One region of the Rothia sp. P4278 genome, then DNA from elsewhere that is predicted to be linked to it. Evidence: predicted binding sites of a transcription regulator. Region 1 holds the regulator's gene; the other holds the start of a gene.
What was found. The regulator LexA, encoded in region 1, represses DNA repair genes until DNA is damaged. The targets are predictions, from matches to a motif close to TCGAACANNTGTTCGA.
Positions count from the first base shown of each region.

Region 2: uvrA (excinuclease ABC subunit UvrA) is a predicted target of LexA. The motif match lies at 8,018-8,033, and genes of this name have one in related genera.

Region 1 is NZ_JBLXXU010000005.1:80,950-97,174, forward strand. Features, by position in the region: gene dapF (diaminopimelate epimerase) at 53-1,009, shown strand; gene ACN085_RS09585 (class I SAM-dependent methyltransferase) at 1,089-1,694, opposite strand; gene hflX (GTPase HflX) at 1,781-3,388, shown strand; gene ACN085_RS09595 (ATP-dependent DNA helicase) at 3,385-5,433, shown strand; gene lexA (transcriptional repressor LexA) at 5,530-6,246, opposite strand; gene ACN085_RS09605 (LysM peptidoglycan-binding domain-containing protein) at 6,461-7,129, shown strand; gene ACN085_RS09610 (histidinol-phosphate transaminase) at 7,206-8,315, shown strand; gene hisB (imidazoleglycerol-phosphate dehydratase HisB) at 8,335-8,970, shown strand; gene hisH (imidazole glycerol phosphate synthase subunit HisH) at 8,967-9,641, shown strand; gene ACN085_RS09625 (hypothetical protein) at 9,647-9,817, shown strand; gene priA (bifunctional 1-(5-phosphoribosyl)-5-((5-phosphoribosylamino)methylideneamino)imidazole-4-carboxamide isomerase/phosphoribosylanthranilate isomerase PriA) at 9,843-10,574, shown strand; gene ACN085_RS09635 (SseB family protein) at 10,574-11,485, shown strand; gene ACN085_RS09640 (DUF1844 domain-containing protein) at 11,544-11,966, opposite strand; gene infC (translation initiation factor IF-3) at 12,242-12,970, shown strand; gene rpmI (50S ribosomal protein L35) at 13,155-13,349, shown strand; gene rplT (50S ribosomal protein L20) at 13,470-13,853, shown strand; gene efeU (iron uptake transporter permease EfeU) at 14,191-15,033, shown strand; gene efeO (iron uptake system protein EfeO) at 15,051-16,223, shown strand.
Region 2 is NZ_JBLXXU010000001.1:581,286-597,510, reverse strand. Features, by position in the region: gene ACN085_RS02645 (ABC transporter transmembrane domain-containing protein) at 1-1,570, shown strand, start outside; gene ACN085_RS02640 (ABC transporter ATP-binding protein) at 1,563-3,323, shown strand; gene ACN085_RS02635 (formate--tetrahydrofolate ligase) at 3,500-5,209, shown strand; gene ACN085_RS02630 (bifunctional hydroxymethylpyrimidine kinase/phosphomethylpyrimidine kinase) at 5,300-6,865, opposite strand; TPP riboswitch at 6,854-6,954, opposite strand; gene ACN085_RS02625 (MBL fold metallo-hydrolase) at 7,046-7,738, opposite strand; gene uvrA (excinuclease ABC subunit UvrA) at 8,062-10,941, shown strand; gene ACN085_RS02615 (lysophospholipid acyltransferase family protein) at 11,031-11,720, shown strand; gene uvrC (excinuclease ABC subunit UvrC) at 11,741-13,702, shown strand; gene rapZ (RNase adapter RapZ) at 13,823-14,713, shown strand; gene ACN085_RS02600 (gluconeogenesis factor YvcK family protein) at 14,713-15,735, shown strand; gene whiA (DNA-binding protein WhiA) at 15,798-16,225, shown strand, end outside.

The DNA of each region.
Region 1 (16,225 bases):
AAAGAAGATATAAGGCCCGAGAGCGGCCAAGCCCAATGGAAAGGCACTAGCTGTGGCAACCCACACTCAAGAAATCGCCCCCTGGGGAGACCTGACCGGCAAGACCCTGACCAAGGGGCAGGCTACCGGTAACGACTTTATTTTTGTGACAGACCCTCAGGCTGAGCTGGACCTTACTCCCGAGCTAGTTGCCAAGGTCGCTGACCGCCACTTTGGTATTGGTGCCGACGGTTTCATTCGCGCTGTCAAAACAGCAAACCTGGACTTTGCGGCTCACCTGCTCGAGGAATACCCCGAGGCTACCTGGTTCATGGACTACCGCAACGGCGACGGATCTATCGCCGAGATGTGCGGTAACGGTGTACGCGCTTTTGTGGACTACCTGATTGCGGAGAACCTTGTTCAGCTTGAGTACGGTGAGCGGCTCCTGATTGCCACCCGTGCGGGTGTAAAGACTGTGGGGCGTACCGAGACAGGCTACGCCATTGATATGGGCCCCTGGAGCTTTATTAACGGTGATATGGCCCGCGATAACGGCACCGATGCGCAGGTGACAGCCAAGGGGCTACGGACACCGCGCGGTGCCCTCTCCATCAGCATGGGCAACCCTCACACCGTGGTGATGCTAGGTACTGACGGCAAGCTGGACGGTCTGAACCTGTATGATGCACCCAAGGTTTCACCGCTCCCGCCCGAGGGCACCAATGTTGAATTTGTGGTCCCCGAAGAGATTTCTGCTGAAGACGGTGACCCCGCTACCGAGAACATCGGCTCAATCCGTATGCGCGTGCACGAACGTGGAGTGGGGGAGACACTTTCCTGCGGCACCGGTGCCTGTGCGGCTGCTGCAGCCACCCGCTTCTGGGGTGGGGAAGATGCACCCGACGAGTGGCTGGTCCGTGTCCCCGGTGGCACCCTGGCTGTTACCTTTGTGCTGGGTCCCGATGATCTAGAGCATGTTGTTCTGGCCGGCCCTGCCGCTATGACCGGGAAAATCCTCCTGGGCTAAGATCCCAAGAACTTTATCAAAGAACCGGCCCCGCCTGATATGCGGGGCCGGTTCTTCTGCACTTGTTAGTCCTGCCGTTTTATGGGCGGTGAACCCGGATAATACGGAAGCCCTTAGAGCTGGCATAACGGCTGGTTTCAAGGTCGGGAAAAGTCTGCACCAGCCATTTTTGCAGTGAATCGGAGCCCAGGTTCTTCTGCACTACCAGATAGGCGTTCCCACCGGGGGAAAGACGGGGGAGCCAGGTCTGCATTATCTCGTGCAGGACTTCTTTACCTACCCGAATAGGAGGGTTAGACCAGATGGTGTCAAAGGTCAGCGACTCATCCAGGGCTTGGGGGGAGGACACCCTAATATTGTTTAGCCCCAGCCGCTCAGCGTTCATCTGGGTGAGCTGGGCAGCGCGTGGATTGACCTCCACCCCGTAGACCTGCGCCTCAGGTGCCAACATGGCCAGGGTCAGGGTAATAGGCCCCCAGCCACACCCAATATCAAGCAGGCGTGTTCCTTCGGGCGCGGGGGCTTCATCGAGCAGAATCCGCGTGCCCTTATCGACACCGCCGGGGCTAAAAATTCCGGGGGCTGTGAGCACCTGGACTTTATCTGCTGTCAGTTCCACGGTGAGGGGTTTAGTTGCAAAGTCACCTGCGGGTTCTTCAGAAAAATAGTGTGTTTTGGTGCTCATAAGCCCTCATTCTACGGCACTACTACTCACCTTAGACGCCGCACGCTAAACTTGTAGGGACGATTGATTCTTAAACGAAAGGCACTATGGCCGACTCATTACGCCCCGGCAAGGAACCGAAGCTACCCTCCGATGAGCAATTACGCCTGACGGTAGATCGAGTACTGGGCCGAGCCTCTAGCTCAACCGGTAACCTCCTGGGGCAGCGAGCCCGAGAGCTCTCCCACAACCAGCCCGAACACTCATCCTATGACGGTGATCAGCAGGACCTTGAAGAACGTCGGGCTCTGCGCCGCGTTGCGGGCCTTTCCACCGAACTCGATGACGTTACCGAAGTCGAATACCGCCAGCTCCGCCTGGAACGAGTCGTCCTGGCAGGTGTGTGGAGTGAAGGTACCCTAGCTGAAGCCGAAAACTCCCTGCGTGAGCTGGCCGCGCTGGCAGAAACCGCTGGCTCCGAAGTGCTTGATGGCCTGGTACAGCGCCGTCTTAAACCCGATCCCGGTACCTACCTGGGCTCAGGTAAGGTGCTTGAACTCAAGGATATTGTTGAAGCTACTGGCGCGGATACTGTCATTGTCGATGCAGAGCTAGCGCCTTCCCAACGTCGCGCGATTGAGGATATTGTCAAGGTCAAAGTGATCGACAGGACCGCGCTGATTCTCGATATCTTCGCCCAGCACGCTAAATCTCGGGAGGGTAAAGCCCAGGTTGAGCTAGCCCAACTCGAATATATGCTCCCTCGCCTGCGCGGTTGGGGCGCCTCCCTGTCCCGCCAGGCCGGTGGCCGTGCCGCAGGGGGCGAGGGCATCGGCTCTCGCGGCCCCGGTGAAACCAAAATCGAACTGGATCGCCGCCGACTGCGCGCCCGTATGGCTAAACTTAAGCGCGAAATCGCCGCCATGGCACCTGCCCGCGAAACCAAGCGTCTCAACCGTAAACGCAACAGGGTGCCCTCCGTTGCTATCGCCGGTTACACCAACGCGGGAAAGTCCTCCTTGCTCAATAGGCTCACCGACGCCGGCGTCCTGGTCGAAAACGCCCTCTTTGCGACCCTTGACCCCACCGTACGTAAGGCCCAGACTCCCGATGGGGTAGGTTACACCCTCTCCGATACCGTAGGTTTTGTGCGCTCTCTGCCTACTCAGCTGGTTGAGGCCTTCCGCTCAACCCTTGAAGAGGTCGCCGACGCCGATGTCATTGTGCACGTGGTCGATGTCTCCCACCCCGACCCGGAGGGGCAGATCCAATCGGTCCGCCAGGTGATTACCGAGGTGGGAGCACAGAACATTCCCGAGATTATTGTGCTCAACAAGGCCGATACCGCCGACCCTTTCGTCATCGAGCGCCTGCGCCAGCGCGAACCCAGCCATGTTGTGGTCTCCGCTCGCACCGGTGAGGGGATTGAGGAGCTCCAAGTAAAAATTGCCGAGACTATCCCGCGTCCATCGCTGGAACTGCACCTGCTTATTCCCTACGCCCAAGGTGGGGTTGTCTCCCGCCTACACGAGTGGGACGCCGAAATTCTCCGCACTGCCTTTGTCTCTGACGGTACCTACGTCCACGCCCTGGTGCGTGACCAGGTAGCCTCCGATTTGGCAGGCTATGCCCTGGACGCTGACCTACTGGAAATCCTGCAGCCAGAAATTGACCAAGCAGTTGCGGCAGGAGCGGTGGAGACCGTCCGAGTATGACCCAAGACATCACCGCACCCACCGGGCAGGAACTTGAAACCCTGCCCGGTGCCCAGCCTGTTCTCAAACTTCTGGACACCGTTATCGCCCGTAGTGGCGGCCAAATCCGACCCGGCCAACGAAAAATGGCCGCCTATGTGGCCCGCGCGCTCGAAAGCGACCGGCATCTACTGGTCCAGGCAGGAACCGGCACCGGTAAGTCCCTGGGCTACCTGGTCCCAGCTCTGAGCGCAGCCCAGCACTCCGACAAACCCATTATTGTGGCCACAGCAACACTGGCGCTTCAATCGCAGATCGTTAGCCGCGATATTCCCCGGCTTCTTGAAGCCCTGGGCGATGAACCAGAACACCAGACCGATGTGGCTATTCTCAAAGGGCGGAACAACTACCTCTGCCTACACAAACTCGAAGGCGGCTACCCAGACGATGACGGGGACGCGCTCTTCGATATGGACACCGAGACTGGCTCTGTAGGGCCAGCCGGAAAACTGGGGGAAGAAGTAGTTCGCCTGCGCTCCTGGGCCCAGACCACAGAAACCGGGGACCGTGACCAACTCCTACCCGGGGTCAGCGACCGAGCGTGGCGGCAGGTATCGGTAAAGGCCTCCGAATGCTTGGGCAAGAAATGCCCGCTGGTCGAAGAATGTTTCAGCGAAAATGCCAGGACACGGGCGGCAGATGCCGACATCGTGATTACTAACCACGCCCTGCTAGCTATTAATGCCTTTGAGGGAGCGGCTGTCCTGCCGGATCACGATATCGCCATTATCGACGAGGCCCACGAGCTCGCAGACCGAGTCACAGGTGCCGTGACAGGTTCACTTTCCCCGGCCAACATCACCAAGGTGGCCCGGAGCCTCAAACGTCACACCGACGCTGACCACCGCGCCCTTGAACAAGCTGCCCTGGCTCTCGATGACTCCCTCAATGGTGTTCCCGCCGAGCTCATGACCAGGGGCCTGCCCGAACGTGTTGCCGCCGCCATGGAAAGGGTGCGCGATGCTGCCCGTCAGGCCATAACAGACACCAAGAGCGGCGATAAAGACGCCGATGCCGGCCGTCAGATGGTGCGGGCAAGCCTGACCGAAGTACACGAAACCGCCGAAAAGATGCTGACCGCAGATCCCAACTTCCAGGTCATTTGGGTATCGCGTACCGGCTCCTGGGAGCCGGGCAGAGGCTACCTAGCGGCGGCTGAAGATGACCCTGCCACCCTCAACATCGCCCCGATTTCTGTTGCAGGCTATCTGCGCGAAGGCCTTTTCGATAATCGCACCGTGGTGCTGACGTCCGCGACCCTGACCGTGGGCGAGTCTTTTGACGCTACTGCCGGTTCGCTGGGCCTCATGGGGCAGGGCTCCCCCCGCTGGGACGGTATCGATGTTGGCTCGCCTTTTGACTACCCTAAACAGGGGGTGCTGTATATCGCTTCTGACCTGCCTAAACCCGGCCGGGGTGTTTCGGTGGAACAGCTGGACCGGCTGGTGGAGTTAGTGACGGCATCTGGTGGCGGTGCCCTGGGGCTCTTCTCCTCTAAACGGGGTGCTGAACTTGCCGCTGAGTATGTTCGAGAAAAAACTGATCTCACGGTGCTCTTGCAGGGGGAGTCGTCCTTGCGGGCCCTGGTCAAGGAATTCACCGAAGACACCCATGCCTGCCTCTTTGGAACCATGAGCCTGTGGCAGGGCGTTGATGTGCCCGGCGACTCTTGCCGTCTGGTCGTTATGGACAGAATCCCTTTCCCACGCCCCGACGACCCGCTATCACAGGCTCGGACCAGGGCAGTTGCAAGTCACGGCGGCAACGGTTTTATGGCTGTTTCAGCTACTCATGCGGCGGTGCGTATGGCCCAGGGAGCCGGTCGCCTAATTCGCTCTGTGCATGATCGCGGTGTGGTTGCTGTGCTGGATTCTCGACTTGCAACCCAGCGTTACGGGTCATTCTTGGTCAAATCGCTACCACCTTTTTGGACTACTACCCGCCAGGACGTAGTGGTAGGCGCCTTACAGCGCTTGCATGAAGCCCTTGAAAGCCAAGAAGCCTAATCAGGGATGGCATAGTAAACAGTCTGGGGCCAGAATCATGGTGATTCTGGCCCCAGACTCTTGAGCTAATAAAATGCTTGCTTTGTCAGATTCGCTCTAGAGGCTACGCAGGACGGAGACGACCTTGCCCATGATGGTTGCTGAGTCACCCAGGATGGGTTCGTACTGAGTGTTCTGAGGTAGCAGCCAGGTGTGCCCATCACGCTGGCGGAAGGTCTTAACCGTTGCCTCGTCATCGAGGAGGGCCGCTACAATTTCACCGTTTTGGGCAGTGTTCTGAGCACGAACCACCACCCAGTCACCGTCGCAGATAGCGGCATCAATCATGGAGTCACCTTTGACTCGAAGCATGAAGAGGTCGCCCTGGCCCACCAGCTGACGCGGGAGAGCCATGACGTCTTCGACCGCCTGTTCTGCGGCAATTGGTGCGCCGGCGGCAATGCGTCCAACCAAGGGGACGGTAGCTACGTTCTCATCATTCTGAGCAAAGGTGGGAAGCACCGGCAGGGTAATGACGCTGGTCTCAGGCCTTGGCTCTTCGAGCGGCTCTTCACCTGTGAGTACTTCAATAGCGCGTGGCCGTTTGGGGTCCCTGCGAATGTATCCCATCTCTTCAAGCCGGGAGAGCTGATGGGTGACAGAAGAGAGCGAAGCCAACCCCACAATATCGCCAATCTCACGCATAGAGGGCGGATAACCGTACTCGTCAATTGCAGTAGATATTGCGTCAAGAATTTTCTTTTGGCGCGCTGTCAGGGGGCGAGCGCCCTTAAGGGAAAGGGGTGCCGGAGTCTGCGGGGGTCGTTCGCTCACGGTGTCTCGTCTCTTATCGGTTCTTAAAGTGTCAGCCACCCCTTGTGTACTTATGAAGTGGTCTTCTAAGACTATGCCAAGCCAGCAGCTTATTCAAACATTTGTTCTAATTTTTCTCGACTCTGTTCGATTTTTCTGATAGAACATATATACGAATCAATTTTAGAACAGGCATTCGATGTGGGTGTCTGAGCATGAATCAGGAGAAAGACTTATGAGCACTATCGCACTGCCCGAGTTTATGGCTCGTACTTCTTTGAAGAAGCCCCTTGATCAGGCAGCTACTTTCGTTCCCCGATCAACTGCCTCCGAAGCTGTCTCGGCGGGTTCTGTTCGACAACCTCGTTACCGTATTCGATATGCTCCCCTTAGCCCTTGTGCCGGGTACCTGGGGGCGAACGCCAGCTCCTCTGGGAGAATCAAAGGAGCCGCTCAGCGGCAAGTTGCCCACGCTGACCGTCCCAGCTTGCCCGCTACCAAGCGCGGGTTGGAGTCTCTAGAAGCTGGGCAGAATGGCTACCAGGTTACTTCGGCAACCAAACATAGTTCCCGTGTGTCTCAGCGCGGGGGTTTCCGCCTTACCCGGAGGGGGCGGCTAATTTTTCGCGGACTACCGCTACTCACGCTGGCAGCCCTCATGGTCTTGGGTGCCTTCACCTTTGCTTTCCCGACCCAGGCCAAGAGCAGCACAAGCTATTCCGAAGCGCCCGTAAGTCAGATGGTTAGGGTCTACCACGGTGACTCCCTCTGGACTATCGCCCAGCAGGTCGCCCCGGGGCAGGACAGCCGTGACGTCGTCAATCGCATTATGCAAATCAACGATTTAAGGAGCGCCCAGGTAGAGCCCGGACAGGTGCTTGAAGTGCCCGTTTACAGTAAATAGAGCCAAGACTAAGTAATTCCCCTCAGAGTTCGGGATAAAAATGCGGGAACCGGAGCCCAGTAGATACACTAGGGGGGTGACTGATACTACTCAAAGCCTTGATGCCCTGCCCTTGCGTGATGACCTGCGTGGCCGCTCACCCTACGGCGCGCCCATGATCGATGTGCCGGTAACGCTCAACGTTAATGAGAATACGCACCCCATGCCTCAAGAAGTTGTGGAGGCTATTACGCGTGAGGTTGCCCAAGTGGCAGTCACCCTCAACCGTTACCCGGACCGTGAATTTGATACCCTGCGTGCTGAACTATCTGCTTACCTGGGCCACGGCCTGACCCCTGACCAGGTTTGGGCAGCTAACGGTTCCAACGAGATCCTTCAGCAGATTATGCAGGTCTTTGGCGGGCCCGGCCGGAGCGTCATGAGCTTCGTCCCGACCTACTCCATGTACCCGCTTCTGGCCGATGGAACCAACACAGCTTTTATTGCTGGGCGCAGAGCCGCTGACTACTCTCTGAGTGCAGAGTCGGCTGTTGAACAGATTCAACAAGACAGCCCCACCATCGTCATTCTTTGCTCACCCAATAACCCCACCGGAACGGGCTTGGGGTTAGATGTTATTGAGGCCGTCTACGATGCGGTTTCAACCTATAACGGTATCGTCGTGGTCGATGAAGCCTACGCAGAGTTTGCCCAGGACCGTACTCAGACCGCGCTCACCTTACTGCCGGGCCGTCGTAACCTGATTGTCACTCGTACCATGAGCAAAGCATTCGCCTTAGCCGGTGCTCGGCTGGGTTATTTTGCCGCCGATCCTCTGATAGCAGATGCTGTTCGCCTGGTGCGCTTGCCCTACCACCTATCAGCAGTCACCCAGGCAACCGCTATTGCAGCCCTGCGACACCGGACTGAACTTCTAGGCAATGTCGATGACATCCGTAGCCAGCGCGATCGCATTGTCAACCGGTTGCGAGAACTCGGACTGGCCCCGGCTGTCTCGGATTCCAACTTTGTATTCTTCGGTGGACTTAAGGACGAAAAAGCTGCCTGGAACTATCTGCTCGAACGCGGAGTTCTGGTGCGCGATAACGGTATTCCCGGCTTCCTACGAGTCACCGCCGGTACTGAGGCGGAAACCAGCGCCTTCCTGGAGCATCTGAGCACCTATATCGAAACTTTTGAACCTTAACCACAGCAAAGAGGCAATTATGGCAGTACCCACCACTACATCAACCGGAATCGGCCCCCGAATCGCATCTATGGAGCGTGTGACCAGCGAGTCCTCGGTCAGCCTTGAAATTAACCTTGACGGCACCGGGGTCTCCGACATTGATACCGGCGTGCCCTTCTATGACCACATGCTTACCGCTCTGTCCAAGCACTCACTGATTGACATGACGATAAAGTGCACCGGTGACACCCATATCGATGTTCACCACACCGTTGAAGACACCGGGATTGTGCTAGGCGAGCTACTAGGCAAGGCGCTGGGCGATAAGGCCGGTATCCGCCGCTTTGGCAGCGCTACCGTACCCCTGGACGAGGCTCTTGCCTCAGCTGTCGTCGATATTTCGGGGCGCCCCTACCTGGTGCACACTGGTGAACCCGAAGGCTACGAGTACCACCTGATTGGCGGGCACTTTACCGGTTCTATGGTGCGGCACGTCTTTGAGGCAATTGCCTACCACGCCGGTATTTGCCTGCATATCACCCTGCTCGGCGGTCGGGATCCGCACCATATTGCCGAAGCCCAGTTCAAGGCTCTGGCCCGTGCCCTGCGTCAGGCAGTTGAGCCCGATCCTCGCCACTCTGGTATTCCTTCCACCAAGGGGGCGCTCTCATGAGTGCTGAGCAGAAGCCTACAGTAACCGTCCTTGATTACGGCGCGGGCAATGTCCGCTCAGCCGTTCGCGCTCTTGAAGAAGCCGGTGCGCAGGTAATTCTCTCGCGGGCTGAGGAAGACGTACTTGGGGCCGACGGCCTGGTAGTGCCGGGCGTAGGTGCTTTCAAGGCTGTGATGGACGGGCTGCGCCATGCAGACGCTATCCGCATGATTGGGAGGCGTGTTGCCGGTGGTCGCCCCGTCCTCGGTATCTGCGTCGGCCTTCAGGTCATGTTTGAAAAAGGTGTTGAGCACGGGATTGAAACCCAGGGTCTGGGGGAGTGGCCTGGCACCGTGGAACTCCTCAAAGCACCCGTAGTGCCGCACATGGGCTGGAATACCGTCAAGGCTCCGGCAGGCAGCACCCTTTTTGCGGGTATCGAACATGAACGCTTCTACTTTGTGCATTCTTACGGTGTTCAGGAGTGGAACTTCGATCAGAACAACGAGGCTATGCTTCCTCCGCAGGTAACATGGGCCAAGCACGGCGTTGATTTTATTGCGGCGGTAGAAAACGGCCCTCTCAGCGCAACCCAGTTCCACCCCGAAAAATCTGGGGAGGCTGGAATCCAGCTCCTGCGGAACTGGATCAGTGCCTTGCCGGTAACTGGCCGTCTAGCTGGTAAGGAGTAATAGGGATGTCTGCAAGTACTTCTGGCCTCTTGCTGATGACGGTGGGCATGATTTTTCTGGGTGGGGCCTACTCCTTCTACAAGCAGAAAATTACTTGGGTGGCCCAGCTAGTGCTCTTACTGGTGGGCTTAGCTTTCGCCGGCTATGGCTTTTACCTTGTCCTTAACTACAGCTAAACGTACAGATTTCTAGGAGAAATGAATGACTCAACGACTTGAACTGCTCCCGGCAGTTGATGTGGCAAATGGCCAGGCTGTGCGCCTGATTCAGGGTGAAGCCGGTTCCGAGACCAACTACGGCTCACCGGTCGAAGCGGCCCTGGAGTGGCAGAAGGCGGGTGCAGAGTGGTTGCACCTGGTCGATTTGGACGCAGCCTTTGGGCGTGGCGATAACATCGATATTCTGACCGAGGTCGCCCAGGAACTCTCCATCAAGATTGAAATGTCTGGCGGTATCCGCGACGATGCTTCCCTGGAACGCGCTCTGAGCCTGAACCCCGCACGCATTAACCTGGGCACCGCAGCTTTGGAAAATCCAGAATGGACTCGCAAGGTTATTGCCCAGCACGGGGACATGATCGCTGTGGGCCTGGATGTGCGCGGTGACGTGCTGGCCGCCCGTGGCTGGACCAAAGAAGGGGGCAACCTCTGGGAGGTGCTTGACCGCCTGAACGAGGACGGCTGTGCCCGCTACGTGGTTACTGACGTCACTAAGGACGGCACTCTGCAGGGCCCCAACCTTGAACTACTGCGCAAGGTCGCTGAGCGTACCGATAAGCCTGTTGTTGCTTCCGGTGGTATTGCCACTTTGGACGATATTGCCGCCCTGCGTACCATGGTGCCATACGGTGTAGAAGGCGCCATTACCGGTAAAGCTCTGTACGCGGGTAAGTTCACCCTGGAGCAGGCACTTGATCTAGCGGGTCGCCCCTAGTGACTGATTTTTCTGATCGCCTTCGTCGCGCTCACACCCACGGGCGCGGGAACCCTGGTGGTCCCAAACGGGAGTTACCTGCCCACATTGCCGCCCAGTTGGCTTCTGCCGGCAGGAGCACCGACACAGGTGGTCAGCCGTGGGAGGGGCGCAACCTGGGTGAGGGAACCAGCCACACCCACCTTTATCCCGGCGATGACGGTAGAACCGACCCCAACCTTGAAAAAGTGCTGGCTGACTTCATAGCCGATACTGTTGACGAAGTTGCGGTGGTCGATGCCCTCCGGCAGGTAAGGGTTTTTGCACCTATCGTTGCCCAGCTTTCGCAGGCCGAAATTACCGCTGACGGGCTGGTCTCCGATAAAGAGTCAGACATGGCCCTGGTCAGTATTCAAGCTCCCGATGGTCGTAAGGCTCTGCCGGTGTTTACCAGTGTTGACGCGCTAACTGCCTGGCATGATTTAGCTCGACCTGTTGCCGCAGATATGCGCAAGACGGCTCTTTCTGCGATAGAGGACGATAACCAACTGATCGTGGTTAATCCCGGGCAGGACGTAACCTTTGTGGTTCGTCGCCCGGCGGTATGGGCTATAGCGCGGGATCAAAAGTGGGTACCGTCCTACCGTAACTCGCAGGTCGCCCAGGCGCTTTCTGACCTTGTAACCCCACTGTCGGGAGTTGTGAGTGTAGAAGCTAGCCCCGGTGCCGGTGTCTATTCACGCTCTGCTACGGGTAAGGTCTTGGCAGGTGGTGGCCCCGGCCCTGAGCTCAACATTACGCTCAAGCTGATTCCTGGCTTGAATCGGGAGCAGGTAGACCGGACGGTGGGCAAACTTCGGGAAGGCTTAGCGGGACATCGCCTGCTTTCCGAGCAGGTGGACTCAGTTCAGATTGCTCTGGCCTCAGCCTAAACCTAAAAATGGCGGGGTGTAGGCCCCGCCATTACGCTTAGAATTACAGGCTCCTGTTCTAGAAGACAGGGCCGGTGAACTTTTCACCCGGGCCCTGGCCCGGAGCATCGGGGTAGGGGGAAGCCTCGCGGAAAGCCAGCTGAAGAGAGCGCAGACCATCGCGGAGGGGGGCCGCATGCTGGGAGCCGATTTCGGGTGCGGCGGCAGTGACGAAGCCGGCCAGGGTAGTAATGAGCTTGCGGGCCTCGTCTAGGTCCCTGAGCTCATCGGCGTTTTCATCGGCGGCTAAACCGCACTTGACGGCGGCGGCGCTCATCAGGTGTACGGCGGCGGTGGTGATGACCTCAACAGCAGGTACTTCGGCAATGTCACGCATTTGGGCATTAACTTCGTTGACCTGCTCAGCGGTGAGGCCTTCGGGGAGTTGCTCCGCGCCGGTGGGCTGGTTTTCATCAAAACGGTAGGTAGATTCGTTGCTCATGGTTACTAGAATCTCATACCGGCCTAAAAGACTGTCAATCGTGAACACCTGTAAAGGCTAAAAGCGGGCTGACAGATAGGGGCTTGCCGGTTTACTCTTGATAAATCCCCGAAATACCGGTAGAGTGACTATCTGTTTGCAAGCGGAACTTTCAAGGTTCCCACCCCGTGACCGCTCAACAGGTTGCCGGGTTATCCCACACAGCTGAAGCTGTGACAGGAATGTAGGGCACTTGTCTGCCTTACACTCCATCGGGTGGGTATCTTAGCCTCCGCTTGCTGACCGCAACCGGGGGCTTTTCTGCTCCCACAGAAATTCACGGGGAAACCCGCACAAGCAACAGGAGCTTTGTCATTAGCGATCCACGCATCAACGACCGAATTCGCGTACCGGAAGTTCGACTCGTCGGCCCCGGCGGTGAGCAGGTCGGTATTGTCCGCGTAGAAGATGCACTGCGTCTTGCTCAGGAGTCAGACCTCGACCTGGTTGAGGTTGCCCCTAACGCTAAGCCGCCTGTGTGTAAGCTTATGGACTTCGGTAAGTACAAGTACGAAGCCGCAGTGAAGGCACGTGAATCTCGAAAGAAGCAGGTCAATGCTTCTTTGAAGGAAATCCGTTTCCGCCTGAAAATTGACACCCATGACTACGAAACCAAGGTAGGGCACGCACGTCGTTTCCTGGCCAGCGGTGACAAGGTCAAGGCTATGATTCAGTTCCGTGGTCGTGAACAGCAGCGCCCCGAGATGGGTGTGCGCCTGCTTGAACGGATGGCCGGCGACCTGGCGGAGGTTTGCACTGTAGAGTCAAACCCCCGTGTAGACGGTCGTAACATGGTGATGGTTCTTGCTCCGCTCCGCGGTAAGCAAGAAGTCCGCCGTGAGAGCCCTAAGGCAAGCGGACGCAAGGGTCGCGAACGCGTCAACACCACCGAGGCTACTCCTGTGACCAATTCTCTGGCAGATTCAATGCCGGAGGAACTTAAGGCTCAGGCTTCCGCCGAATAAGAACTGAAAATAGACATCCAAGCACGGCTCCTATAGTGTTCAGTGTTTGGTCCTGGTTCGCCTGGGAACCGCACGTGCGGTCCCTCAGCGAGCACAACACCCTTAGACAGCGAAACGTTGTTGAGTTTTTCAGTTCCTCACCGCCTGAGAGGGCGTGAGGGTAGAAGGTAAGGAGAATCGGCTCATGCCGAAGCAGAAGACCCACTCTGGTGCTAAGAAGCGCTTCAAGCTCACCGGTACTGGCAAGGTAAAGCGCCAGCAGGCTAACCGCCGCCACTACCTGGAGCACAAGTCCTCCCGTCTGACCCGTCGTCTGGCCTCTGACCAGATTGTAACCGGCGGTCAGTCAAAGGTCATCAAGAAGATGCTGGGCAAGTAAGCCTAGCCTGCTTCCTGAAGCTTCGCCCCTTTGAGGGCACACCAAAAGTAGATATTTTCTCTCCTGCACCAGCGCTAGTGATTCAAAGCTGGGTAGGACACAAGATGTAAGGAGACACACGTGGCACGTGTGAAGCGCGCGGTAAACGCGCATAAGAAGCGCAGAGTAATCCTGGACCGTGCATCGGGCTATCGTGGCCAGCGTTCACGCCTTTACCGTAAGGCTAAGGAACAGGTCACTCACTCACTGGTATACAGCTATGACCACCGTCGTAAGAAGAAGGGTGACTTCCGTCGCCTGTGGATTCAGCGTATTAACGCTGCAGCCCGCGCTGAAGGTCTGACCTACAACCGTTTCATTCAGGGTCTGAAGGCTGCTGAGGTTGAGGTTGATCGTCGTATGCTGGCTGAGCTGGCTGTCAACGAGCCCGCTGCTTTCTCAGCTCTGGTTGAAATCGCTAAGAACAACCTGCCTGAGGACACTTCAGCTCCCAAGGCTTCCTAGTCTTTGAGCTTCCTCTGTCCCCGGCCCTGCCTGGGACAACGGACCGCCTTCCACTCTTCTACCCCTAGGTAGGGGGAGTGGGAGGCGGTTTCTTTATGCGCCCTACCCCCTGTCTTCTACAGGCCCGTCTTTCTCTCTTGAACCCGGGGTGAACAATGGGGTCAAGAGAGAAAGGGCGGGGGTAGCCGAAGGGGGTAGATCTTAGCGGTCTTTGCTCATTGTTGAGCCAAAAGGCAGGCAGGTAACTGAAATAAGTCACATAAAAATGCTGTTAAAGATGACTTAATGTTTATAATAGGTATACCTAATATTATTTTTTCTGAAGAAACAGGTTTACATGTTCCAAAACTTCCTGATTGGACTGCGAGAGGGGCTGGAAGCGGCTCTGATCGTTGGCCTTTTGCTAGCTTACGTGCGCAAAACAGGTAAATCCCATCTCATCCCTAAAATCTGGATGGGTGTAAGCCTGGCGGTATTGGTTTCTCTGGGCTTCGGGGCTCTGCTCACGTTTGGGCCCAGAGGCCTGACCTTCGAGGCGCAGGAGGCAATCGGTGGGAGCCTGTCCATTATTGCTGTGGGATTTGTAACCTGGATGATTTTCTGGATGGCAGAAAATTCAAAGCATCTTTCCCGTGAGCTTGGCCAAAAAATTGACCTGGTTCAGGCAAGTACTGGAGCCGTTGTCTTACTGGCTGCTTTATCGGTGGGCCGCGAAGGGCTTGAAACAGCTCTCTTTATTTGGGCCGCCTCCCAATCCGTAGGTAACGGAGCCACGGCACTTATAGGAGCTCTACTGGGCATCGCCCTGGCGGTTCTCTTAGCCTGGCTGATCATGCGCGGCGCCCTTAAACTCAACCTGGGGATTTTCTTCCGTTACACCGGGCTCTTTCTAATTTTTATTGCTGCAGGGGTGCTGGCCTATGGCGTTCACGACCTGCAGGAGGCTGGGATTTTGCCAGGCTTGAACTCTCTAGCTTTCGATATTTCTCATCTTATTGCCCCCACCTCCCTGCTGGGCACGCTCCTGAAAGCTATCTTCAACTTCTCCCCGGCTACAACCTGGCTGGAGGCTATCGCCTGGTGTACCTATGTGGGTATTGTGCTTCCCCTCTTTATGGCTAAGAACCGCAGTAAAGTTGTCTCCCCAAGAACTAGCCCCCAACCAAGAACCTCATCCTAGAAACCAAAGGAAAAACTATGAATAAAAATCTTAAGCTGAGCACTCTGGCTCTTTCGGTAGGGCTGTTTGCCTTAACCGGTTGTACCGAAAACGCTAAATCTGATGACAGCACTGAGGCTGTTAAGGTCTCATCTACCGAGACCGAATGTAAGCTCTCAAGCACTGAGGTTAAAGCGGGTAAGAACACCTTCTCTGTGACCAATGATGGTAAGGAAGTCACCGAGTTCTATATCCTGGCCGATGACGGTTTAAGGATTATCTCGGAGATTGAAAATATCGGCCCTGGAATTACCCGAGACTTGACAGTTGAACTGGCCGAAGGCCAGTACAAGACCTCCTGCAAGCCGGGTATGGTCGGTGACGGCATTATGGGGGACTTGAAAGTAACAGCTAATCCTGATGCTTCTCCGGTGGCAGCGGATGAGCAGGCCCTGCGTGACACCGCTGTCAATCAGTACACGGCCTATGTTAAAGATCAGACCGAGCAGCTCAAGACTAAGACAGACCAGTTTGTAGAGGCCCTGCAGTCCGGTGATAAAGACAGTGCTCGCTCCCTCTACCCCCAGGCCCGTATCCACTATGAACGTATCGAGCCTGTAGCGGAATCCTTTGGCGATCTTGACCCCCTGCTGGATGCACGAGAAGCTGACCTGGAAGACGGGCAGGAGTGGACAGGCTGGCACTTGCTGGAGAAAGATCTCTGGCAACCTACCCCCGAAGAAAATGGTGGTAAGCCCTACACCCCCTTGACCGATGATGAGCTCAAGAAAGCAGCTCTTGAACTTCAAGAAAACACTCAGAAGCTCTATGACCAGACTCGTGATTTAGATCTAACCGTCGACCAGATTGCTAACGGTGCTAAGAGCCTACTGGATGAGGTTGTTTTCTCTAAGATCACCGGGGAAGAAGAGATCTGGTCTCATACTGACCTCTCCGATTTCCAGGGCAATATTGACGGCGCTAGAGTGGCCTTCGAGGACGTACGCCCGCTGCTCGAAGCCAAGAACTCTGAGCTGGGTACCACCCTAGAAGCAAAGTTCGATGACGTCCAGAAGCTCTTGGATCAATATCAGCAAGGTGACGAGTTCACTCCTTACACTGATCTTTCTCAGGAACAGATTCGTCAGCTCTCAGATGCCATTGATGCTCTGAGCGAGCCTTTATCGCAACTGACCGGAGCAATCATTTAGTA
Region 2 (16,225 bases), on a different contig from region 1:
ACAAAATACTGAGAAGTTCCGCATTGCCCCTCCGGGCTTCCGTTGGAGAACACTCTATTTTCTCCCCTTTGTCTTAGATTTCTTTGCTTCACTGGCAACAGTATTTATGCCCGTTCTTGTGGGGCGTATCATCGACCTGCACAGCTCAGGGCTGAGCACCCAGGCCTATCAGGCCATCATGATTCTGGCGGGTGTTATCGCCTATCTGTGCCTGGTCGAGTTTCTGGGTTGGGGCCTCACCTTCCGGGTGGTTGCACGTATTGAACGTGACTGGAGGCTCTACATCAGCCATCTCATAGACCGGGCACCTCACCGTGACCCCGGTGCTCTCATCGCTATTTTGAATAAGGACGCCCGGGCGCTCTCGCAGATGTGGCAACCGATGATTCTGGCTTTTTCGGCGGTTGGTGTCACATCGCTGGGTACCTGGCAGCTGTGGACGATTAGCCCGCTGATAGCTCTAGTAGCTCTTACGGGCCTTATCGTGACCATGATTACCTTGACCTGGGTATCAAAGCTCATCGAAAAGCACTCAGATGCATTCCGTGAAACGGTTAGCGTAAGCACATCCCGGGCATCCGATATCGCTTCTTCTATCCGCACAATCTTGGGCCTGGGGGCACAGAAGCGCATGATGGTGCATTACGGGCAGGCCGCTCAGGATGTCTACTCCTCCCAGATTCGCCTGGAGAGTGTTCAAACCTGGTCCTATGCCACCCGCAACCTGCTCGTGGGTACAGTGACCTGGCTAGCGGTGGTCTTAGCGCTGCGCGGGGCTGCACCAGAGGGTACCTGGCTTACTGACATACCCGCAGGGCAACTAGTCACTATCGTGGGGCTTATCGGTACCCTGACCGGCCCTATCTGGTCAGTGGAGATGCTGCTCATGTCCTGGCGGAATGCTCGTGTTGCCTACAAACGTGTTGTGCGGCTGAAACGAGAGATTGCAGATGCCTCTTCTGCAGCTTCCCCGCCTGCCCCACAAGGCGCCCACACCGCTCGTGTTTTGGTGCCTTCTGGCACAGGGGCCGTTCACTATATCAACCCTCGCTGCGCCGGCATATCTGCCCAAGAGTATGCTGAAACCCTGGTGCAGAAACTCCGCGATGATTCGCAGGGAGATAACCACCGGATCTTGCTCTCGGAACCTACCCCCATCATCTTTGCCGGGACTCTCTCTGAGCATCTGACACTAGGGCGTGGCACCCTAACTCGTGACGAGATGGTTGATTTACTCAAAATCACTGACTCCGAAGAAATTGCTATTCGGCTGGGCGGACGAGACCCAGAAAGCTATGTGAAAAGCGCACTGTCCTCCGAAGGTACCAATCTTTCGGGCGGCCAACGCCAGCGTCTCGCCCTTGCCAGGGCACTGGCACAAAGAGCAGATACCCTGGTCCTGACTGAGCCTCTCAACTCGGTGGATGAACCCAGCCAGAAGTTCATTCTCAACCAGTTAGAAGAGCGCGCTGGGCAACCTGGGGTTCTGGCCCACATTGAACGAATCTACATCGTGAGTACGACCATGGAGGTCGAACGACGGCTGAAAGCAGGTGAGCTCGATGGCTAATCTTTTGCCCATTACGGATGGCAAGACAACCTGGCGGTTGCTTGGGTGCTCTGTCCTCAAGACGCCGTGGCAGTTGGCTCTGCTGATGCTACTTTTTGTTGCCAGTTCGGTTACTGCCCTCGCTACTCCCATTATGGTGGGCCGGCTCGTTGATGCGGTCACCACCGGCCAGCTCACCGGCTACCCCTGGGAGATACTGCTGACCATATTGGGTGCTGTACTTTTGGGGTCGCTTCTGACGAGAGCCTGGACTTTTCAGGGGCAAAAATTGGGGGTCCGCCTGAACCGTGACCTGGGTATTGACCTGGTGGAGGCTTCCCTCCAGCTCGATGCTCAAACCATTGAGGACGCGGGCTCCGGTGATCTGCTTGCTCGCCTGACCGATGACCTTGATAGCGTCCGACTGGTGCTGGCAACCGGTCTGCCGGAGTTTATCCATATTTCCGTATATATGGTAATTACTTCGGTGACAATTTTTACGGTGAGCCCGGTAATCGGTCTGGTTACCGTTCCCATGTTCGTGCTCATGGCCCTTGCCCTGGCAATTTTCCTACCCCGGATAGCCGCAACAACCCGGCGGAAAACTGAGGCAATGAGTGAGCTTACCGTTGTGGCCACAGAGAACGTTCGTGGTGCGACAACGATCCAAGAATTGGGGGTCCAACAGGCCCGTTCCGGTGTCCAGGAGGAAAAAATTTGGGAGGTATTCAGGATCTCCGACCGTATGGTGGTACTCCGTTCAACCTTCTGGGCGGTCGATGCTTTCAACGCCTACCTTCCTCTGCTGCTAGCTATGGTCTGGGGCTCCTACTGTGTTTGGCGGGGTTGGGCCACCTGGAGCGATGTCTCAACAGCCTCTATCATGCTCTTTTCTATGCGGGTAGACTCGGATATCTTCACCTTCTGGCTGGATCGTCTGCGCGAGATGACCGTGACTATGGGCAGGGTTTTTGGTGTCATTGACCTGTCAGATACCCAGCAGGCCCGCCGGGAATCTGAACAATACCGGGGAGAAGCCAGCGGTCAACAGAGTAAGACTGTCTCCGTCCAAGCATGGCCCCCTGCGGCTGTAAAGCTCCAAGGAGTGACCTACGGGTATAATCCCCAGAGCCCTGTTATTGAGGGCATAGACCTCACGGTTGCACAGGGGGAGAGCCTGGCCCTGGTGGGGCGTTCAGGGTCCGGTAAAACGACGCTGGCTCGACTGATAGCAGGATCGCTCACAGCCCATAGCGGAAGGGTGCAGGTCATGGGTCAGATAGTCGGGAACGGTCTCTACCCGACGGAGCCTCTAGCTGACCACCGCCCGGCTCTGCTGATTTGCACCCAGGAGGCCCACGTCTTTGTGGGCACCCTCGCTGAGAACCTTGCTGTAGCGGCACCTCAGGCTAATAGGGACCAGATGCTTGATGCGCTCCTTGCCGTCGGGGCAAACTGGGTTAGCCGATTACCGGATGGCTTAGATACCCAGCTTGGAGATGGGTCCTACGAACTGACCAGAGACCAGGTGCAACAGCTTGCCCTTGCCCGTATCGTAGCAGCTAACCCGCATGTGGTGATTCTTGACGAGTCAACGACCCAGCTTGAATTGGCAGATGCCAGCCAGTCACTGGCAGCGGTCATGAAAGGCCGTTCGGTGATTATCATTTCGCATGATTCGCGTATTGCATCACTGGCTGACCGTGCCGTTCTCCTAGAAGGGGGCAGGCTTGTTGCCGAGGGAACCCCGGACTATATTTTTGCCCGCACCTAACCGCTAGAGGCGCATTGACTGGGTGCTTGGAAAACCTAGAGTGGTACTCCACCCCTTAGAAGAAAGCCTCAACATTCCGCAAAAACTCGGTGTGCTGGTAGCCTGAACCCCGGATAACAGGGTACCCCCGCACTAAAATATGAGTGGCAATAACCACAAAAACCAAGGACACCCCTATGAGTAAGCCTTTTCCCACCGATCTTGAAATCGCTCAAGCAGCGACCCTGCAACCGATTACTGAGATCGCAACAGCCTCTGGCATTGACCTTGACCGTTTAGAACCCTACGGAAAGTACCTTGCCAAAGTAAAACTCACGGCTGACACCAAGGCCGAGAGAGCGCTGGCAAAAGGCGCTAAATATATCGTTGTCACGGCGGTAACCCCGACACCGCTGGGGGAAGGTAAGACCGCTACCTCAGTCTCACTTGCTCAGGGCATGGCCGCTACCGGGCGTAAGGCTATGCTGACCCTACGCCAGCCCTCCATGGGCCCAACTTTCGGCATTAAGGGCGGTGCAGCCGGGGGCGGCTACTCCCAAATCGTCCCTATGGAGAAACTGAACTTGCACCTGACCGGCGACTTCCATGCCGTCACAGCGGCTCACAACCTGCTTGCCGCTATGATTGATAACCATCTGCACCACGGCAACGAACTGCGTCTGGATACCCGCTCTATCACCTGGCGGCGAGTGATTGACATGAACGATCGTGCCCTCCGCAACGTCGTCATAGGCCTGGGCGACCGCATGGACGGCGTGCCCCGCGAAAGTGGCTTTGACATCACCAGCGCTTCGGAGATTATGGTGATTCTGTCACTGGCCACCAGCTTTGAAGACCTCCAAGCACGACTAGCCAAAGTTGTCGTTGGCCTCAACGTAGAGGGCAACCCTGTGACCGCCGCAGACCTCAAAGCAGATGGCGCTATGGCAGTTCTCCTTGCCGATGCTATCCACCCCAACCTGCTCCAGACCCTTGAAAAAACCCCGGCCCTGATTCATGCCGGTCCTTTTGGCAACATCGCCACCGGCAATTCATCGGTTCTTGCAGACTATGTGGGGCTCGAACACGCAGACTATGTGATTACTGAGGCCGGTTTTGGTGCCGATATGGGGGCTGAACGGTTCTTCAACGTCAAGTGCCGTGTATCGGGGCTCAAACCCGACGCCGCCGTCCTAGTAGTGACCGTTCGTTCGCTCAAATCGCACTCGGGCCGTTACACTATTACACCTGGTAAGCCACTGCCTGAAGGCCTGCTTGAGGAGAACACAGCCGATGTTGAAGCCGGGGCGGCTAACCTGCTTAAGCACCTTGAGATTGTCCGCGGCTTTGGTGTGCAACCGGTAGTTGCTATCAATGCTTTCCCCACAGATTTCGAGTCTGAACACGAGACTATTCGCCGGATCGCTGAGGAGGCCGGTGCCCGCGTTGCCATTCACCGTGGTGTGGCCGAGGGCGGGAAGGGCGCAAGAGAGCTTGCCGATGCTGTGGCCGAGGCCTGCGACGACATGAGCGAATTGACCTACACCTACGAGGACTCCGATCCCCTGTCCACCAAGATTGAGAAGGTGGCTACTCAGGTCTACGGTGCGGATGGCATTGAGCTGGCACCAGCAGCTGCAAAGCAGCTGGCACGCTACGAGGAACTGGGCTACGGCAACCTACCCGTGGTGATCGCCAAGACCCACCTCTCCATTTCATCGGATCCCTCGCTCAAAGGCGCCCCGACCGGCTGGACTTTGCCCGTGCGCGAAGTACGCCTGGCGGCAGGCGCTGGCTACGTGTACGCTCTCTGCGGTACCATGCGTACCATGCCCGGGCTAGCTAAATCACCCGCTGCTGAGCGCATTGGGTTCGATGAGAACGGCACTATGGTGGGCCTGTTCTAAAGACTGTAATCACCGGTAAATAGCGCCCGCACCACCAGGAACAGGCTGTGAAGGCAGTCCGGGTGGCGTGGGCGCTTTGATGTTAGTTAGCTAGTTGCGTAGTTGGGCCTGAGCGAAGAAACGCAACTCGTGGAGGGCGGCCTGCTGGTAGGCCTTCTGAGCCGCTTCCAGGGTCTGGCCCGGGGCCTGCGAGAGCACCTGCTCTGCATAGGCAATAGCCTGCTCAGTTGCCTGGCGGAACTCTGGTGAACCGTACATGCTCAACCAGGCCGAGTAGGGGTGACCGGGAGTATTGACCTGAGCAAGAATTTCACCTATTTCTGCGTAGAGCCAGTAGCAGGGAAGAACCGCCGCCACCCCGATTGCGTAATCGTTGACAGAAGCGGATGAGGTCAAGAAGTCTGTATAGGCCCTGGTGATAGGGGAGGGGCCTGCACTGATATAGTCTGGCCCCAGCCAGTCAGCGTGAAGACTGGATTCGACCTCAATGCACTCCGCCGCCCCTCGCGCCCAGAAGACCTGTTCAGCAGATGAGGGAGCCTTAGCACTAAGGGTAGCAAGTGCCCGGGAGTAGCTCGAAAGATAGAGTGCGTCCTGGTCCTGGTAGAAGGTGAAGTCTGCAGTGGCCAGCGTGCCGGATGCAAGCTGCTGGATAAAGGGGAGTTCACAGATTGAGTCCCAAATCTGGCCGGTGAGTTCCCAGAGCCGTTTGGTCTGCGGGCCCGCCGCCGATATCTGAGGCGGCCTAGTGGTCGCTTCGAAGTCTCCGAGTTTTACCGGCGTCGCATCCGCTACCCGTGATTGTTCCCAGAGCCGCCAGAAGTGGTTGATCGGTCCGTGCCCCTGCCCCACGCTGAGGTGGTGACTGGTTGAGATTGCTCCATGAAGCCAGGTTGAAGTCCATTCCAGGGCTGCTTCAAGGCTTGCCCCTGTTGCCAGTCGTGTAGCGAGCGCAGCAGAAAGGCTGCACCCGGTGCCGTGAGTATTGGAGGTATCTATTTTCTTTTGTCTGAAGACGGCTGTGGTTCCTTGGGTAGTGACCACTGCGTTGCCCGCTTGGTCACCCGGTAGGTGCCCACTCTTAACGATAACTGCGACCTGGTAGCGTTCGGCGACTACCTGGGCGAGAGCACAGGCAGAATCCCAGGTATCTGGCTCTGAGTCTTCGGCCAGAATGGCTAGCTCTGGGATATTGGGGGTGATAACCGTGGCGTACTTTAGGAATCGGCGTAGGGCATCCTCCGCCTCGGTTTCCAGCAGACGGTCCCCACTGGTTGCGACCATGACAGGGTCAAGCACAACAAGCTGCTGTGGATTGCTATCGAGCCATGCGGCTACAGTGTCGATGATGTCAGCAGAGCCTAGCATGCCAATTTTGACTGCATCAATGCGAACGTCCTCGCTGACGGCATCGAGTTGCGCTCGCAGAAAGTCAGCGGGCGGAACCTCGACAGCGCTGACGCCCTGAGTGTTTTGGGCGACAAGGGCCGTGACCGCGTTCATGCCGTAACCGCCTGCTGCCGCAATTGATTTGAGGTCAGCCTGCGCGCCGGCCCCTCCGCTGGGGTCCGTCCCCGCGATAGAGAGCACGTTGGGTACTGACGTTTCGAGAGCGGAAGTGCTATGAGCAAGAGGCGCAGGCAGAGGACGGCGCATGGGTTTCCCTTCGCTAGTTCTAACTAGAGCAGGTTCTGTGGGTCTAATCTCAGCCGCTTCTGCTGCCAGCGGCACCCCAAACCAAATATCGGTTTTATGCTAACAGCTGGTGAAGCCGAACACAATAAAAATTTAGGGCTTTGGTGTTCAGTTGTTTTAAGATTTCAGCTAGCCCTGCGCTTACCAGCCTCTTTCTTTCCATTCGGGCAGATGAGGCCGCTCAGCACCCAGGGTGGTGGTGTCCCCGTGGCCGGGCAGAACGACCGTGGCATCGTCATATTGGGAGAAGATACGCGCTGAAACATCGGCCAAGAGCTGGGCGAAATCTTCCGGAGCCCGGGTCTTGCCTACCCCACCGGGGAAGAGGGAATCACCGGTGAATAGGAGGACGGGGTGCTCTCCGCTGGGGTCCCGATAGGCAAGAGCAATCGACCCGGGAGTATGCCCGCGCAGGCTGATGACTTCAAGCTCAATACCTGCTAGATTGAGGTTTTCCCCGCCGTTGAGCAGATGCTCAATACGTGTACTTTCCTGTTCCGCAATAGCATCGGCATCGGCCGAACCGCAGTAGGTGGCGGGTGACCACCCGGCAACTGCATCAGGCAAAGCCCGGATATGGTCCCAGTGGGAATGTGTGGTAATTAGTGCAAGGACTCCGGAGCCGGGCTGACCGACTTGGGCGGGTGAGTCAGTGGCGAGTGCGGCCTCAGTGAACTTTTGGATAGCGGGAAAATCATCTGCGGCATCAATGAGAATCTGGGCCCCGCTTTGCTTATGGGTGAGCAGGTAGACCTTGTTGTTCATCTCAGAGACAGCTATGCTACGGATGGTTATCAGTGGGGTAGAGGCATGGAGAGTTCCGGTTTCTGTCATACTAGTGATTCTAGGGCCCGCCCCCTCGCTCGTGAAGTGGTTGTGGAGCTTGAAATATTGCGCAAGGTGGAGCTGATCCGAAGGCCATCAGGCATAGGCTCTTTTACGGCTCATTCCGGGCACCTCAACTACCCCGGTATCACGGCGGTCTTTAACCGTGCAGATGAGCTGATTCCAGACAAGAACCTTTAGACCGTCACGCTAGCTAACTACTTTCAGCCGGTAGCCTAACATCCAAGCACCCTGGGCGCGGTCTGCCCAAAACTTTACTGCATAGTTTAGAATATATCTTCGAAAAGACTTTCCTGAAGATAGGTAATCGTATGGCAGGCTTAGCCTCTCGCCCCATGGCCAGCGACCTCACGCACATCCGCGTGCAGGGTGCCCGTGAAAACAACCTTAAAAACGTTGACCTAGATATTCCCCGCGATGCCATGGTGGTGTTTACCGGCCTCTCGGGTTCAGGTAAATCATCTCTGGCTTTTGACACCATCTTTGCTGAGGGACAGCGTCGCTACGTCGAGTCACTCTCCTCTTACGCCCGCATGTTCCTGGGGCAGGTGGATAAACCGGATGTTGACTTTATTGAGGGTCTTTCGCCAGCTGTGTCTATTGACCAGAAATCAACCTCTAAGAACCCTCGCTCAACGGTGGGTACTATCACTGAGATCTACGACTACATGCGTCTGCTGTGGGCACGCGTGGGCCACCCCCACTGCCCTGACTGCGGCGAAGAAATCTCCAAGCAGTCGCCCCAGCAGATTGTGGATGTACTGATGGGCTACCCCGAGAAGACCCGTCTACAGGTTTTGGCTCCTGTTGTCTCAGCGCGCAAGGGTGAATTCGTCGATCTTTTCAAAGAGCTATCCAACGCCGGTTACGCTCGTGCCCGAGTGGATGGGCTAACTATTCAACTGCAAGACCCTCCTCAGCTTGAAAAACAGTACAAACACACTATTGAGGTGGTTGTAGACCGCATAGCTATCAAGGAGAGCGTCCACCAGCGTCTCACGGATTCCATTGAAACTGCGCTTGGTTTGGCTGATGGGAAAGTCCTGATCGATTTTGTGGATGAGGATGAAGACTCAGCAAGCCGTACCCGGTCTTTTAGTGAGAACCTGGCCTGCCCTAACGGGCATGCTCTTTCTGTGACTGAGGTGGAGCCTCGCGCTTTCTCTTTCAACTCACCCTTTGGTGCCTGTCAGGGCTGTGACGGTATCGGCTCCAAGCTCCAAGTTGATGAAGACCTGCTTATCCCCAACCCGGAGCTCTCACTGGCTGAGGGAGCAATTGCACCCTGGTCGCAGGGCAAATCAACCACTGAGTATTGGCTCCGCCTGCTTGCGGGCTTGGGCCAAGAGCTCAATTTTGATCTGGCTACTCCCTGGAAGGATCTGCCAGCAAAGGCTAGGAAGGCGATCCTCAAGGGCAAGGATTACCAGGTAACGGTAGCCTACAAGAACCGCTTCGGGCGGGAGCGCCGCTACACCTCAGGGTTTGAGGGAGTCGTCGGTTACATTAAGCGCAAGCACGAAGAAACTGAATCTGACTGGTCCAAGGACCGCTACGAGCAGTACATGCGCAATGTGGCTTGTACCGCCTGCCAGGGTGCCCGTCTCAACCCGACCATCCTGGCGGTCACCGTGGGGGGCAAGTCCATCGCAGAGGTCACGCAGTTGCCCATGCGTGAGGCTCTAGAGTTTATGCGATCCCTGAAGCTGAATGCCCGAGAAGCACAGATCGCTGAGCTGGTTCTTAAAGAAATCGACGCGCGCCTCCAGTTCCTGCTTGATGTTGGGCTTGATTACCTGAATCTGGCCCGTTCAGCCGGCACTCTTTCTGGTGGTGAGGCTCAGCGTATCCGCCTGGCAACCCAGATTGGCTCTGGTCTGGTGGGTGTTCTCTACGTACTTGATGAGCCCTCGATTGGTCTGCACCAGCGCGATAACCGCCGTCTGATTGAAACCCTGACAAAGCTCCGCGATATGGGCAACACTCTGATTGTGGTAGAACACGATGAAGACACTATGAAAGAAGCGGACTGGATCGTGGACGTTGGCCCGGGGGCCGGTGAACACGGTGGTCAGATTGTTCACTCGGGTACGTTCGCAGAGCTCCTTGACAATAAAGAGTCCGTGACCGGTGACTACATGGCTGGCCGCCGCACCATCGAGGTTCCCACAACCCGCCGTGCCGTGGACCCCAAACGCACTATTAAGGTTGTTGGAGCACGTGAGAACAACCTTAAGAAGGTGGATGTAGAGTTCCCGCTGGGAGTCCTGACCGCCGTTACAGGTGTATCTGGTTCGGGCAAATCTACCCTGGTCAACGACATTCTCTACACCGCTCTGGCAAACCAGCTCAACGGTGCCAAGCAGGTGCCCGGTCGCCACAAGACCATCAAGGGTGTGGACCAGCTGGACAAAATCATCCATGTGGATCAGTCACCCATTGGTCGTACTCCGCGTTCTAACCCGGCAACTTATACCGGCGTTTTTGACCATATCCGTAAACTCTTCGCGGAAACCACCGAGGCAAAAATCCGTGGCTACCAGCCCGGCCGTTTCTCCTTCAACGTCAAGGGAGGCCGCTGCGAAGCTTGTTCCGGTGACGGTACTCTCAAAATTGAAATGAACTTCCTGCCCGATGTCTACGTACCCTGCGAGGTCTGTAAGGGTAAACGCTACAACCGTGAAACTCTTGAGGTTCATTACAAGGGTAAGACTATTGCCGATGTCTTAGAGATGCCGGTTGCCGAAGCCTCCGACTTTTTCTCGGCCTTCAGTAAGATTTCTCGCTACCTCAACACCCTGGTCGATGTGGGGCTGGGTTATGTACGTTTGGGGCAGTCTGCTACCACCCTCTCCGGTGGTGAGGCCCAGCGCGTCAAACTAGCTACCGAGCTCCAAAAACGCTCTAATGGTCGGTCAATCTATGTTTTGGACGAACCCACAACTGGCCTACACTTTGAGGATATCCGCAAGCTGTTAGGTGTTGTGCAGGGGCTGGTCGATAAGGGCAACACGGTTATCACTATTGAGCACAATCTGGATGTCATTAAGAGTGCTGACTGGATTATTGATATGGGCCCCGAAGGCGGCGATGGTGGCGGTACTGTCCTGGCAACAGGCACACCTGAGCAGGTCGCTGCCATCCCTGAGTCACATACGGGCCGTTTCCTAGCAGAAATGCTTTTGAGCTAGACCGCGGAGGGTATGCTAAATAGGGTAAAACCGGTCAGAAAAATCAAATAAGCCGTATTTTCCCTGGAAATGAGGCTGTAGGAGCCACCATGTCATTGAAGTACAAGGCAACCCAGAAAAGTATCGAGGCTATTCTGCGTACGGTCTTTCGGGCCCGAGTTACTGGACTGGAGAACTTCCCTGCTCAAGGGCCGGTCATCCTTGCATCCAACCATCTTGCTTTCTTGGATTCAGTGATTATCTCGGCCCTGATGCCCAGGCGTGTAGCTTTCTTAGCTAAAGCTGAGTACGTTAACTCGCCCGGCTTTAAGGGCAGAGCCATGAAAACACTTTTCCAGGTTATCGATATCATCCCGGTCAACCGCACCGACAAAAAAGAATCGATGAAGGCTCTTGAGACAGCGCTCGAAAGGCTCGAAGAGGGCAAGGTCTTTGGGATTTACCCTGAAGGCACTCGATCGCGAGATGGCTACCTCTACAAGGGAAAAATTGGCGTGGCCTGGCTGGCTCACATGACCGGTGCAAGGGTAGTTCCTGTGGGATTAATCGGTACCGATAAGATTCAGAAACCTGGCTCTAACATGGTCTACCCCCACCGTTTTACGGTTCGTGTGGGTGAGCCACTCATTTTTGAGAAGCTGGGGGAGAAGATGAGTGGCCGCCAGCGCCGTGAAACGACCGATACCATCATGGACGCTATCGCCCAGCTCTCTGGTCAGGCCCGCAAAAACGAGTACAACGTCTCACCGTCTGCCGAACGAGATTCCGGCAGTCTGTAACCAGTAGAAAGAAGTTTTTCTTGGCTAGTCCTGCCTCTTACCGTCCGGCACCGGGAGAAATCCCTACCCAACCCGGTGTCTACAGGTTCAGGGACGAGTACGGCCGCATTATCTATGTGGGTAAAGCCAAAAACCTGCGTAACCGACTGAATTCATACTTCGCTAAGGTCGATTCGCTGAGCCCTAAAACCTATGCCATGGTTCATACCGCCGCGTCAGTGGAATGGACGGTTGTAGGTAGCGAGCTTGAATCTCTCCAGCTTGAGTACACCTGGATTAAAGAGTTCAAGCCTCGGTTCAACATTGCCTTCCGCGATGATAAGAGCTATCCCTACCTGGCAGTCACTCTCAAAGACCGCTACCCGCGGGCCCAGGTGATGCGCGGTGAGAAAAAGAAGGGTGTCCGCTACTTCGGGCCCTACTCACAGGCCTGGGCTATCCGTCAGACTCTCGATGCCCTCTTGCGTGTATTCCCCGTGCGGACCTGTAGCACTGGAGTTTTCAACCGGGCTCAGGCATCGAATCGCCCCTGTCTGCTGGGCTATATTGACAAGTGCTCTGCACCCTGCGTAGGAAAAATCAGCAGGGAAGACCACGCCGCCCTGGCTGAACAGCTCTGTTCCTTTATGGCCGGTGGTGCTGAAAAATATATAGATGAGCTGACAGCCCAGATGAAGCAGGCAGCAGCCGACTTTGATTTTGAAAAGGCTGCTCTGCTACGGGATGATATCCAAGCTCTCACTAAGGCTTTTGAACCTAATGCGGTGGTTCTGCCCGATTCGGTCAACGCCGATATCTTTAACTTTGTAGAAGATGATCTTGAAGCTGCCATTCAGGTCTTTTATGTACGCAGTGGCCGCATCCGAGGCCAACGCGGCTGGATCGTCGAAAAGGTGGAAGACTCAAGCCCGCAGGCGCTCATGGATCAGCTTCTCGTGCAGGTCTACGGTGAGTCAGCAGCAAGTCTGGCGGCAGGCACCACCGAAGAGGAGATTAACCATAACCTTAACGAGATACCCCGCCAGATTAATGTTCCTGTGCTTCCTGAGAATCAGGAGCGGCTCGAAGAGTGGCTTAGCGGTGTTCGGGGTGCCAAAGTTTCTATCAGTGTTCCTCAGCGCGGTGACCGGGTAGAGCTCATGGATACGGTGAGGGAGAACGCCCGGCAGGCTTTAGCGCTCCATAAGACCAGACGAGCCGGGGACATTACTACCCGGTCAGCATCACTGGTTGAGCTCCAGGAGACCCTGGAACTCCCCGAACCTCTCATGCGGATTGAGTGCTACGACATTTCGCATACCCAGGGCACCAACGTGGTGGCATCCATGGTGGTTTTTGAGGACGGATTGCCCAAGAAAAGCGACTACCGCAAGTTCTCGGTCACCGGTGATGCTGCGCGGGACGATACGGCCAGTATGTATGATGTCATTTACCGCCGTTTTCGCCGTTACCTCTCTGATGAGGCTGCCGGTGTTCGTTCTCCGGTGTCCGGTGAGATAAGAGACAGAGGTGAGAAGCAACCTGCCGCTTTTGCATATCCGCCCAACCTTGTGGTCGTAGACGGTGGCCAACCTCAGGTTGCTGCTGCATCTCGCGCGCTAGAAGACCTTGGAATTTCCGATATCTTTGTGGTGGGTATTGCTAAACGCTTGGAAGAGCTGTGGCTACCGGGCGATTATTTCCCCCTTATCTTGCCGAGAACTTCCGACGCGCTCTACCTGATTCAGCGGATCCGCGATGAAGCCCACCGGTTTGCCATTACTTTCCACCGAACCAAGCGCGGCCGTGAAATGGTCAAATCTGCCTTGGACACTATTGATGGGCTGGGGCCAGCTAAGCGGGAGGCCTTAATCAAGCATTTTGGTTCTCTCAAACAGCTCTCAGCTGCGGATATTGAAGAACTGCAGAAAGTCCCCGGAATTGGCCCCTCTATGGCCCAAAAAATCCACCGTCATTTCTTGTCTGAGGACACCCGGCCATAAATACTTTTTGGGGGACATATCTTGGGCATATTGCCTGCATTTTGCGGGCTTTTATGGGGTGTATGTGCGCTAGGCTGTAACTAACATTGGTTCAATTTGGAGAAGCGAGAGACCCCTCACATGTCATCTGACCCCCTTGTATCTGGCGTCAAACCGCAAATCTTGGTCATCACCGGTATTTCTGGTGCAGGCCGCAGCACCGCAGCCAACACCCTCGAAGATGAGGGATGGTACGTGGTGGATAACATTCCACCTCAGATGTTCAGCAACCTTGCTCAACTTGTTAAAGACTCTCCTGCAACCATGCCTAAAGTGGCGGTTGGGATTGATGTTCGTGCGCGTCGTCTTTTGCAAGATTTGCCTGAGGCTATCAATAACCTAAGGGGCCTTGACGTTGATTTCTCCATGCTTTTCATGGACGCAGCGGATAAGGATATTATCGCCCGCTATGAGGCTCAGCGGCGCCCGCACCCCCTTCAGAAGGGCGGTTTGGTGGCAGAAGCGATTTCCGAAGAACGCAAGCTTTTTGCTGAACTCAAAGAGAGCGCGGATTACATCATTGACACCACGGGGATGAATGTTCACCAGCTGGCTAAGAAAGTGCGTGAAACCTATGCTCCAGGTAAGGAGCGCATTGTGAACATTACCGTGATGAGTTTTGGCTTTAAATACGGCACCCCCTCCGATGTCCACTACATGGCTGACATGCGGTTCATTCCGAATCCTCACTGGGTTCCTGAGTTGCGAGCCCAGACCGGTCAGGACGCTGGGGTCCGAGATTACGTCTTTTCTCATGAGGGTACCGAAGAATTTATCTCGCATTACATTCAAGCGCTTCAGCCGGTCATTGCGGGTTACCGAAAGGAAGGTAAACTGTATGCAACCTTTGCTATTGGGTGCACCGGCGGTAAGCACCGCTCAGTTGCTGTAACTGAAGAAGTTGCCCGCCGACTGCGCCAAATGGACGATGTAAACATTTCGATTCATCACCGTGACATGGGTAGAGAATAATGCCTGAGACTTTTCGCGCACCCCGTTTCCCCGAGACGGGACTCCTGCCAATCATTCATCAGGGGCACCCTCTTCCGGTCAGAGTGACAGCTCTGGGCGGGGGGCACGGCCTCTACGGATCCTTGTCTGCCCTTAAATTGATTACCAGTGCTCTGACCGCAGTGGTAACGGTTGCCGATGATGGGGGTTCCTCCGGCAAGCTACGCCATGAACTTGATGTTTTACCTCCCGGTGATCTGCGTATGGCGCTGTCTGCCCTGTGCGATGACACTGACTGGGGACGTACCTGGCGTGATGTTATGCAGCACCGTTTCAGGCAACGGACCGATGCCCGGCCGACTGCCCTGGAGAACCATGCCTTGGGTAACCTGCTGATTGTGGCTCTGTGGGATCTGCTGGGTGACTGCGTTGCCGGTCTTGATTGGGCAGGTGCCCTGCTCAACGCACGAGGGCGGGTCCTGCCGATGTCGCTGACACCCCTGGTTATTGAGGGCGATATTGTAAGCACCAATGAGCACGGCGTGGAATTTCGCGATACCGTGCAGGGCCAGGCGACTTTGGCTAAGGCCGGTAGAGTAGATAAAGTTCGTCTTCTTCCTGCGGAAGCTGAGCCCTGCCCCGAAGCAGTCAGCGCGGTTCACGAGGCTGACTGGGTAGTTCTGGGTCCTGGTTCATTCTTTACCTCCCTTCTGCCTCACCTCTTACTGCCCGGTTTACGTGAAGCGATTCTCAATACCAGTGCCAAGATTTGCCTGGTGATGAATTTGGAGCTGGACGGTAAAGAAACGCAGGGTATGAGTGCCGCCGACCACCTTCTCGTTTTGCGTGATTACGTTCCAGAAATTAGGGTTAATACAGTTATCGCTGACCCTGCCGCCACTGGGGAGCGAGAAATCTTTGAAAATGTTGCTAGCCAGCTCGGTGCCGAGGTCCTTTGGGTCGAGGTGGCGGAAACCGATCAGCCGGGGGTCCATGACCCCCTCAAACTGGCTGCGGCCTATAAGCAGGTTTTCAAATACTGAGGTCGGGATATCCCGGCACACCCTACTGACTTGAGCAGTTAAACTTTTGGAGGAAGACCAGCATGGCCCTAACGGCATCGGTCAAGGAAGAGCTGGCACAGTTTGAAGCGAACCGCTCATCTGTGCGTAAAGCTGAGGTAGCCACTATCTTGCGTTTTACCAACGGCTTGCACCTGGTTCAGGGCAAAATTGTGGTTGAGGCCGAGGTCGATTTGGAGTCTACTGCTGAGCGGCTCAGATACAACATCGCAGAGATGTATGGGCATGAAGCATCTATTACCTCTATCTCTGGTGGCGGCCTGCGCCGCGGTGGTCGCTACGTGGTTCGCGTTGATCAAGGCGGCGAAGCTCTGGCTCGTCAGACCGGTCTGCTTGACGGGCGAGGTCGCCCGGTTAGGGGCCTACCTCCGGCTGTTGTAAACGGTTCCTTGGCTGACGCCGAGGCTGTGATGCGCGGGGCCTTCTTAGCGCACGGTTCGTTGACTGAGCC